3 regions of the Pseudoalteromonas sp. H103 genome follow, and region 1 is predicted to be linked to each of the others. Evidence: predicted binding sites of a transcription regulator. Region 1 holds the regulator's gene; each other region holds the start of a gene.
The links. Region 1 encodes sigma-54, which starts transcription at its own class of promoters, with help from an activator protein. Its sites were predicted from a motif close to GTTGGCACGNNNNTNGNNT; they were not measured.
Positions count from the first base shown of each region.

Region 2: ATS74_RS15110 (ferritin-like domain-containing protein) is a predicted target of sigma-54. The motif match lies at 1,270-1,288, and genes of this name have one in related genera.
Region 3: ATS74_RS14085 (BON domain-containing protein) is a predicted target of sigma-54. The motif match lies at 1,403-1,421, and genes of this name have one in related genera.

Region 1 is NZ_LOFG01000001.1:71,877-74,153, reverse strand. Features, by position in the region: gene lptB (LPS export ABC transporter ATP-binding protein) at 1-413, shown strand, start outside; gene ATS74_RS00390 (RNA polymerase factor sigma-54) at 483-1,982, shown strand; gene hpf (ribosome hibernation promoting factor) at 2,009-2,277, shown strand, end outside.
Region 2 is NZ_LOFG01000017.1:163,016-165,292, reverse strand. Features, by position in the region: gene aceK (bifunctional isocitrate dehydrogenase kinase/phosphatase) at 1-195, shown strand, start outside; gene ATS74_RS15115 (LysR family transcriptional regulator) at 215-1,153, shown strand; gene ATS74_RS15110 (ferritin-like domain-containing protein) at 1,332-1,775, shown strand; gene ATS74_RS15105 (ExbD/TolR family protein) at 2,001-2,277, shown strand, end outside.
Region 3 is NZ_LOFG01000016.1:419,922-422,198, reverse strand. Features, by position in the region: gene srmB (ATP-dependent RNA helicase SrmB) at 1-1,221, shown strand, start outside; gene ATS74_RS14085 (BON domain-containing protein) at 1,482-1,802, shown strand; gene ATS74_RS14080 (hypothetical protein) at 1,864-2,277, opposite strand, start outside.

The sequences.
Region 1 (2,277 bases):
CGCGTAAAGAGCTTAACAAAAAAGCAAGAGAAGATACGCTTAACAACTTGTTAGATGAATTTAGTATTCAACATATTCGAGACAGCCAAGGTATGGCTTTATCGGGTGGTGAGCGACGCCGCGTAGAAATTGCACGCGCACTAGCTGCTAATCCTAAATTTATATTGCTCGACGAACCCTTTGCAGGTGTAGACCCTATATCGGTGTTAGATATAAAGAAAATAATAGAACATCTTAAAAATCGTGGGATTGGTGTATTAATTACCGATCATAACGTAAGAGAAACCCTTGATGTTTGTGAAAAAGCCTACATTGTTTCTCATGGAGAGTTAATCGCTTCTGGTACACCAGAGCACGTATTAAATGACAAAACGGTACGCGATGTTTATTTAGGCGAGCAATTTAGGCTGTAACATTTACGCCATGTCTTTAAGCATCTGCTAGTATTAATTATAACAACATAAAAGGATTGTTAGAGATACATGAGGCAATCATTACAGCTGCGCATGGGCCAGCAACTTACAATGACTCCACAACTGCAACAAGCAATTCGTTTGTTGCAACTCAGTACATTGGATCTCCAGCAAGAAATACAAGAAGCGCTTGATAGCAATCCGCTTCTAGAAGTAGATGAACAAGATTACACGGAAGAATCAGCTGGCAAAAACGAGCAAAAAGCAGATAACGATGAATTAACCGTAAGTGCTAATGCCGACGAAAAACCAAGCGAGTACGAGCAAGACAGTGGTGAAGCACTTACTAAAGACACCGTAAGTGACGAAATGGCTATGGATGTAAGCTGGGATGAGTACATGAGCGCAGCTCCTGCTTCATCATCAGGCCCTATGCCAGAAGATGAGTCTATTTATCAAGGTGCTTCAACCGAAACTCTTCACGAATACCTAATGTGGCAATTACAGCTCACGCCGTTTAGCCCTACTGATGAAGCAATTGCAATAGCGATTGTTGAAGCAGTCGATGACTCAGGTATATTAACGCTAAGCTGTGAAGATATTTTAGAAAGCTTTAATCAAGAGAACGACGACGAAGGCGAAGTTGAACTTGATGAAATAGAAGCCGTTTTAAAACGTATTCAGTTGTTTGATCCGGTGGGTATAGCAGCTCGTAGCTTACAAGAGTGTTTGTGTATTCAGCTAAATCAGTTTGATAAAGATACGCCTTTTATCAATGAAACAAAGATGATTTTAACCGATCATATTGACCTATTAGCGGCTCGCGACTATCGTACATTAATGAAGAAAACTAAGCTCAAAGAAGACGAGCTTAAAGAAGTAATGACGTTAATTCACACTCTAAACCCTAAGCCAGCAGATACTATTGTAAGGGAAGAATCAGAGTATGTGATCCCCGATGTATCAGTTAAAAAAATAAAAGGCCGTTGGGTAGTTGAGCTAAACCCAGATAGCATGCCTAAGATACGTGTTAATAGCCAATATGCAGCTATGTCACGAACAGTTAAATCTAGTGGTGACAGTCAATTTATTCGCTCTCATTTACAAGAAGCTAAATGGTTTATAAAGAGCCTAGAGAGTAGAAACGACACACTACTAAAAGTAACTAATTGTATTGTTAAGCAACAACAGGGCTTTTTTGAACACGGTCCAGAAGCCATGAAACCTATGGTTTTAAACGATGTTGCTGAAATGGTAGAAATGCACGAGTCGACTATTTCGCGTGTAACTACTCAAAAGTATATGCACACGCCACGTGGTATATTTGAGCTTAAATACTTTTTCTCAAGCCACGTAAGCACCGAAAATGGTGGTGAGTGTTCATCTACAGCAATACGTGCTTTGATTAAAAAACTGATTGCCGCAGAAAACTCAGCAAAACCATTGAGTGATAGTAAAATTGCGGATATATTGGCTGAGCAAGGAATTAAAGTAGCTAGACGCACAATCGCAAAATACCGCGAATCTCTGGCTATTCCACCGTCTAATCAACGAAAGAGTTTGATATAAGACGCAAAACAAAGAGGAAAACGCTTATGCAACTAAACTTAACTGGTCGTCATGTAGATGTTACTGATTCATTAAGAGACTACGTAAATAATAAATTTGCAAAGCTAGAAAGGCATTCTGATCATATAAACAATGTTCATGTCATTCTCGATGTAGAAAAACTTAACCAAAAAGCTGAAGCTACAATCCATGTAAGTGGTGCAGAGTTATTTGCATCTACCGAACATCAAGACATGTATGCTGCCATAGACTCGTTGATTGACAAGCTCGATCGTCAAGTTATTAAACACAAAGA
Region 2 (2,277 bases), on a different contig from region 1:
CCGCAAGATGTATTTCCTGAGCAACTTTGTACATTTGTAATGCCAAACCCTATGTATAAAAAGTTTTTACTCAGCACTCACCCAGAACTAATAGATGTTAGTTATTGGAAGCAAGCACAACAAAATATAAAAAACGGGCAGGTAAGTCATATTTACCCCTACCCGACAGCACAGCGCTTTATTCACCACTGGTAAGCGCTAAAGGACACACACAATGAATATAAGTAAAATAGATTTAAATTTACTGGTTTACCTCGACACATTACTACGAGAATGCAACGTAACGCGTGCTGCAAATCAGCTAAGCATAACGCAACCCGCAATGAGTAATGGGCTTAAACGTCTGCGTAACTTATTTAACGACCCCATTTTAGTACGTACCAGCGATGGTATGGTACCCACTGAACGCGCTATTGAGCTTCAACCGGTTATTCGTGGCATATTAATGACCCTTGAAGAAACCCTCGCGCCTAATCGCGAGTTTGAAGCAATTCAAAGTAAGCGTGTATTTAGAATAATGGCCAGCGACTATGCAGCAAGCACCCTAGCCCCTAAACTGTTAAGTAAATTACATGAAGAAGCACCCGATACAACATTAGATATACTTACACCCAGTGACGTAACATTTCATGATGTTGAAAACGGTAAAGTGGATATGGCTATTAACCGCTTTGAAAATTTACCTCAATCTTTTCACCATAAACGTATATGGAAAGACAGCTTTTGTTGCCTGGTAAAAGCAGATAACCCAATTATTGAACACTTTAGTCTCGACAGCTATTTAAAAGCTCGCCATATATGGGTAAGTAAAACAGGTTTTGGCGTAGGTGTCGGTATGGACCCCAAAGATGTGCAAAAACTTGGCTGGGTTGATGAAGCACTGGCTCACTTTGGAAAACATCGCAACATTGCTACCTTTACACGTAATTACCATGTAGCTATTCACCTAGCGAAAGAGAAAAACTTAATTGCAACCTTACCTTCAAAAGCTGCCAATATTTATTTAGATGATCCGGGCCTTAAAATATTAGAGCCGCCGTTCCCTATTCCACCTTTTGAGCTGGATATGATCTGGAGCCCACTTTTACATCGTGACGCAAGCCATATTTGGCTACGCCAAAAAGTAGCCGAAGTAGCTGAAGAACTTAAATAACCTTATTACACTATATGATGTAAAAATTGCTAGGTTTAATATATCCGCACAAACCTAGCAAACTCAAAACTACATTTAAAGCACTATTTATCAAAAAGTTAAAATAAAAAATAAACATTGGAACGTGCTTTGCTTTTATTAAATGGAACTATACATTCATTTAATAAAAGAGGTCATTATGAACACCCATCAAGGAACAGAAGTAAATCATATTACTGACATCATTCAAGTTATGAACAGCGGCATCGATTTTTATCAAAAAGCACAAGAGAAAGTTGAAGACCCTGCAATTGGTGCACTTTTTCAACGTATGATAGATGCCCGAAAAGTGAGTGTAGAACGCTTACAACCTTATGCTATTAACGAAAAAGGTGAACGAGAAGACGGCTCATCTTTTGCTGTTGAAGCGAGACGTGCTTACACAGCGCTGCTTACTACATTTAGCTCAAATAACGATAGCACATACGTAAAAGAGCTTGAAGAAGTTGAGGATAAAACCCTTGAAGAAATTAAAGCCGCAATGGATAAGCCACAACCTGCGGACTGTGAAGCAGCTCTCGCTAAAACATTACTAACGATGCAAAGCTGTCATGCTGAAATGAGCCGCATGCAAAAGCACTAAAAGTAATAGCTTATACTACAACCCAGCTTTTTAGCTGGGTTTTTTATTGCTTTAAAATCATTTAACCTGTTTGAGTAACATGCCATAACATAATTCATACAAATATTTAATCTTATTAGAATATTTATTTAACTGTATTACTTTTCAGCTGTGCTAGTTTTGTTAATAGGATCCTAAAAACCTCGCTGTGGCGCCGCAGCTTTAATTAAAATAGTAAGGTCCAATATGAAAAATAAAACAGCTAAACTGCAAAATAACGCCGACGTAGACATGACCCCAATGCTTGATATTGTGTTCATACTGCTCATATTTTTTATTGTTACTACCTCATTTGTTAAACCCGTCGCCATTGAATTAAATCGACCATTAGACAAACCAAGTATTGAAAAACAAAGTAAAAATGCAGTTTTCAGTATTGATGCAAATAACGGCGTTTACTTTTCAGGGAGGTTAATTAACTTGGAGCACGTGTCGAACAACTTAGCCATGTTTGCAGCTAAAT
Region 3 (2,277 bases), on a different contig from region 1:
TTTTCTGAATTTGATCTTGATACCAAGCTACTCGACGCCATTGATAAAATGGGTTACGAAACGCCAACTAGCATTCAACAACAAGCTATTCCTGAGGCACTACAGGGGCGCGATATTTTAGCATCTGCACCTACTGGCACAGGAAAAACAGCGGCATTTTTAATTCCTGCCATTCAATACTTATTGGATTTTCCACGTCGTGAACCTGGTTTTGCCCGCGTATTAATAATGACCCCAACACGTGAGCTGGCATATCAAATTCATGAACAGTGTGAACTACTTGCTAAACGTACGCACCTAAAAATTGGCGTGGTAACGGGCGGCATTAACTACGGTACTCACAAAGAGATTTTTGAAAAAAATAATGATGTATTAATTGCCACTCCAGGGCGATTAATGGAATACCTAGAAACTGAAAACTTTCATGCTGAACATGTAGAAATGCTTATTATTGATGAAGCTGATCGCATGTTAGACATGGGTTTCAAAAAAGAAATGAGCCGTATCTGCGACGAAGCTAAAAACCGTCGTCAGTGCTTTTTATTCTCGGCAACGCTTGAAGGCGACAGCGTAGAACGATTTGCAGAAACAACGCTAAACGACCCTGCTCTACTTGAAGCTGAATCGTCACGCAAAGAAAAAGCAAAAATTCACCAGTGGGTTCACCTTGCGGATGATTACCACCATAAACTAGAGCTTTTAGTAAACACCCTAAATGGCCCAGACGTAACTAAAGCTATTGTGTTTGTTAAAACGCGTGAGCGCCTTGAAACGCTAATTGGTGAACTTACTAATAATGGCGTTAAAGCGGCGTGGTTGCGCGGTGAAATGCCACAAGATAAGCGCATGAAAGCCATGGAAAACTTTCACAGTGGCCGTACTAAAATACTTATCGCTACAGATGTTGCAGCGCGTGGTATAGATGTATCAGACATCAGCCATGTAATTAACTTTGACCTACCACGCACCGCAGATGTATACGTACACCGAATTGGTCGTACAGGCCGTGCTGGTAAAAAAGGTGTAGCAATATCGCTTGTTGAAGCACACGACATTGGCATTTTATATAAAGTAGAGCGCTACATTGAGCAAAAACTTAAACGCCGTGTAATTAAAGGTATTGAGCCGCAGCATAAAGAAGCTAAGCCGCCGGCTAAAAAGCGTAAAGATCCGGTAAAAATGAAAGCTAAGAAAAAAGCGAAGGTTAAAAAGAAAAAGTAACCTAAAACATTTTTATATTAAAGCCGGCATTAGCCGGCTTTTTAAAGAAACCCTTATAGACTCTGCCCTTTGTACCCGTTACAAATGTAACCCATGCATGTAACTCATACTCAGTAAAATGTAATTATTGCCCACCTGAATTCTCACTTAATAAAATATCCTTATATTTCAATGCATTAATTTTGGCACTGAAATTGTAACTGTAAGAATAACTCAGCAAACAATTGCTGCACTATTCACCGTAATGTAAGGATAAAGTTATGAACCGCTTCAAGTTAACTATCGCTTTAGTATCATTTTGTTGTTTATTTTTATTAGCTTGCGCTACAAAGGTAAGTGCAGCAACCAACATGGCCGTAGTAAGCAGTGTAGCCACTCAACCTAACTTGCAGCAATCAATAACGAATACATTACGCACTAACCCTAATTTAGAGCTAAACGATATTCGAGTGCAGGTAAAAAATGGGGAAGTTGATTTATACGGTGAAGCACAAACAGGTTTTCAGCGTGCACTAGCTCAAAAGTTTTTAGAAAATATGGATGGGGTTAAAATCATTCGAAATAAAATTAGTGTTATTTAATACCTCCCTCTCTTAACTTATTCCTCAGCGCTGCTTGTTACTCCAACACAAGTGGCGCTTTTTATTTTAATTCTTCTAATTGTTTAGCCACATCACTTATTTTAAAACTATTTTTTTGCGAATAATAACTATCTACAAACACTTCTTCAAAATTGCTCACTGTAGAGCCTTCATTTAGCTCAAAAGGAAAACCCTTAAGTTCCTTTGTTTTTGTGTTGAACTTATAAACAAAATTGTCACCACTTATACCTGAAGAAAAAACATACTGTTCGTTATTTAACCACCCTCCAGTTTGATGAAACAAACCGATATTAAAGCGGTTAGTTGTTTGATGAAGTCCAATCTTGAGTATATGCCTTTCATTAAATGCAGACTTGGTTATTTCAATAGTTGGTACAAACCAAAAACCTTGGGTGTCCCCTGCAAAAACGGCTAAAAAACCACCACCTGGCGACCAACTAACTAAACTACTTTC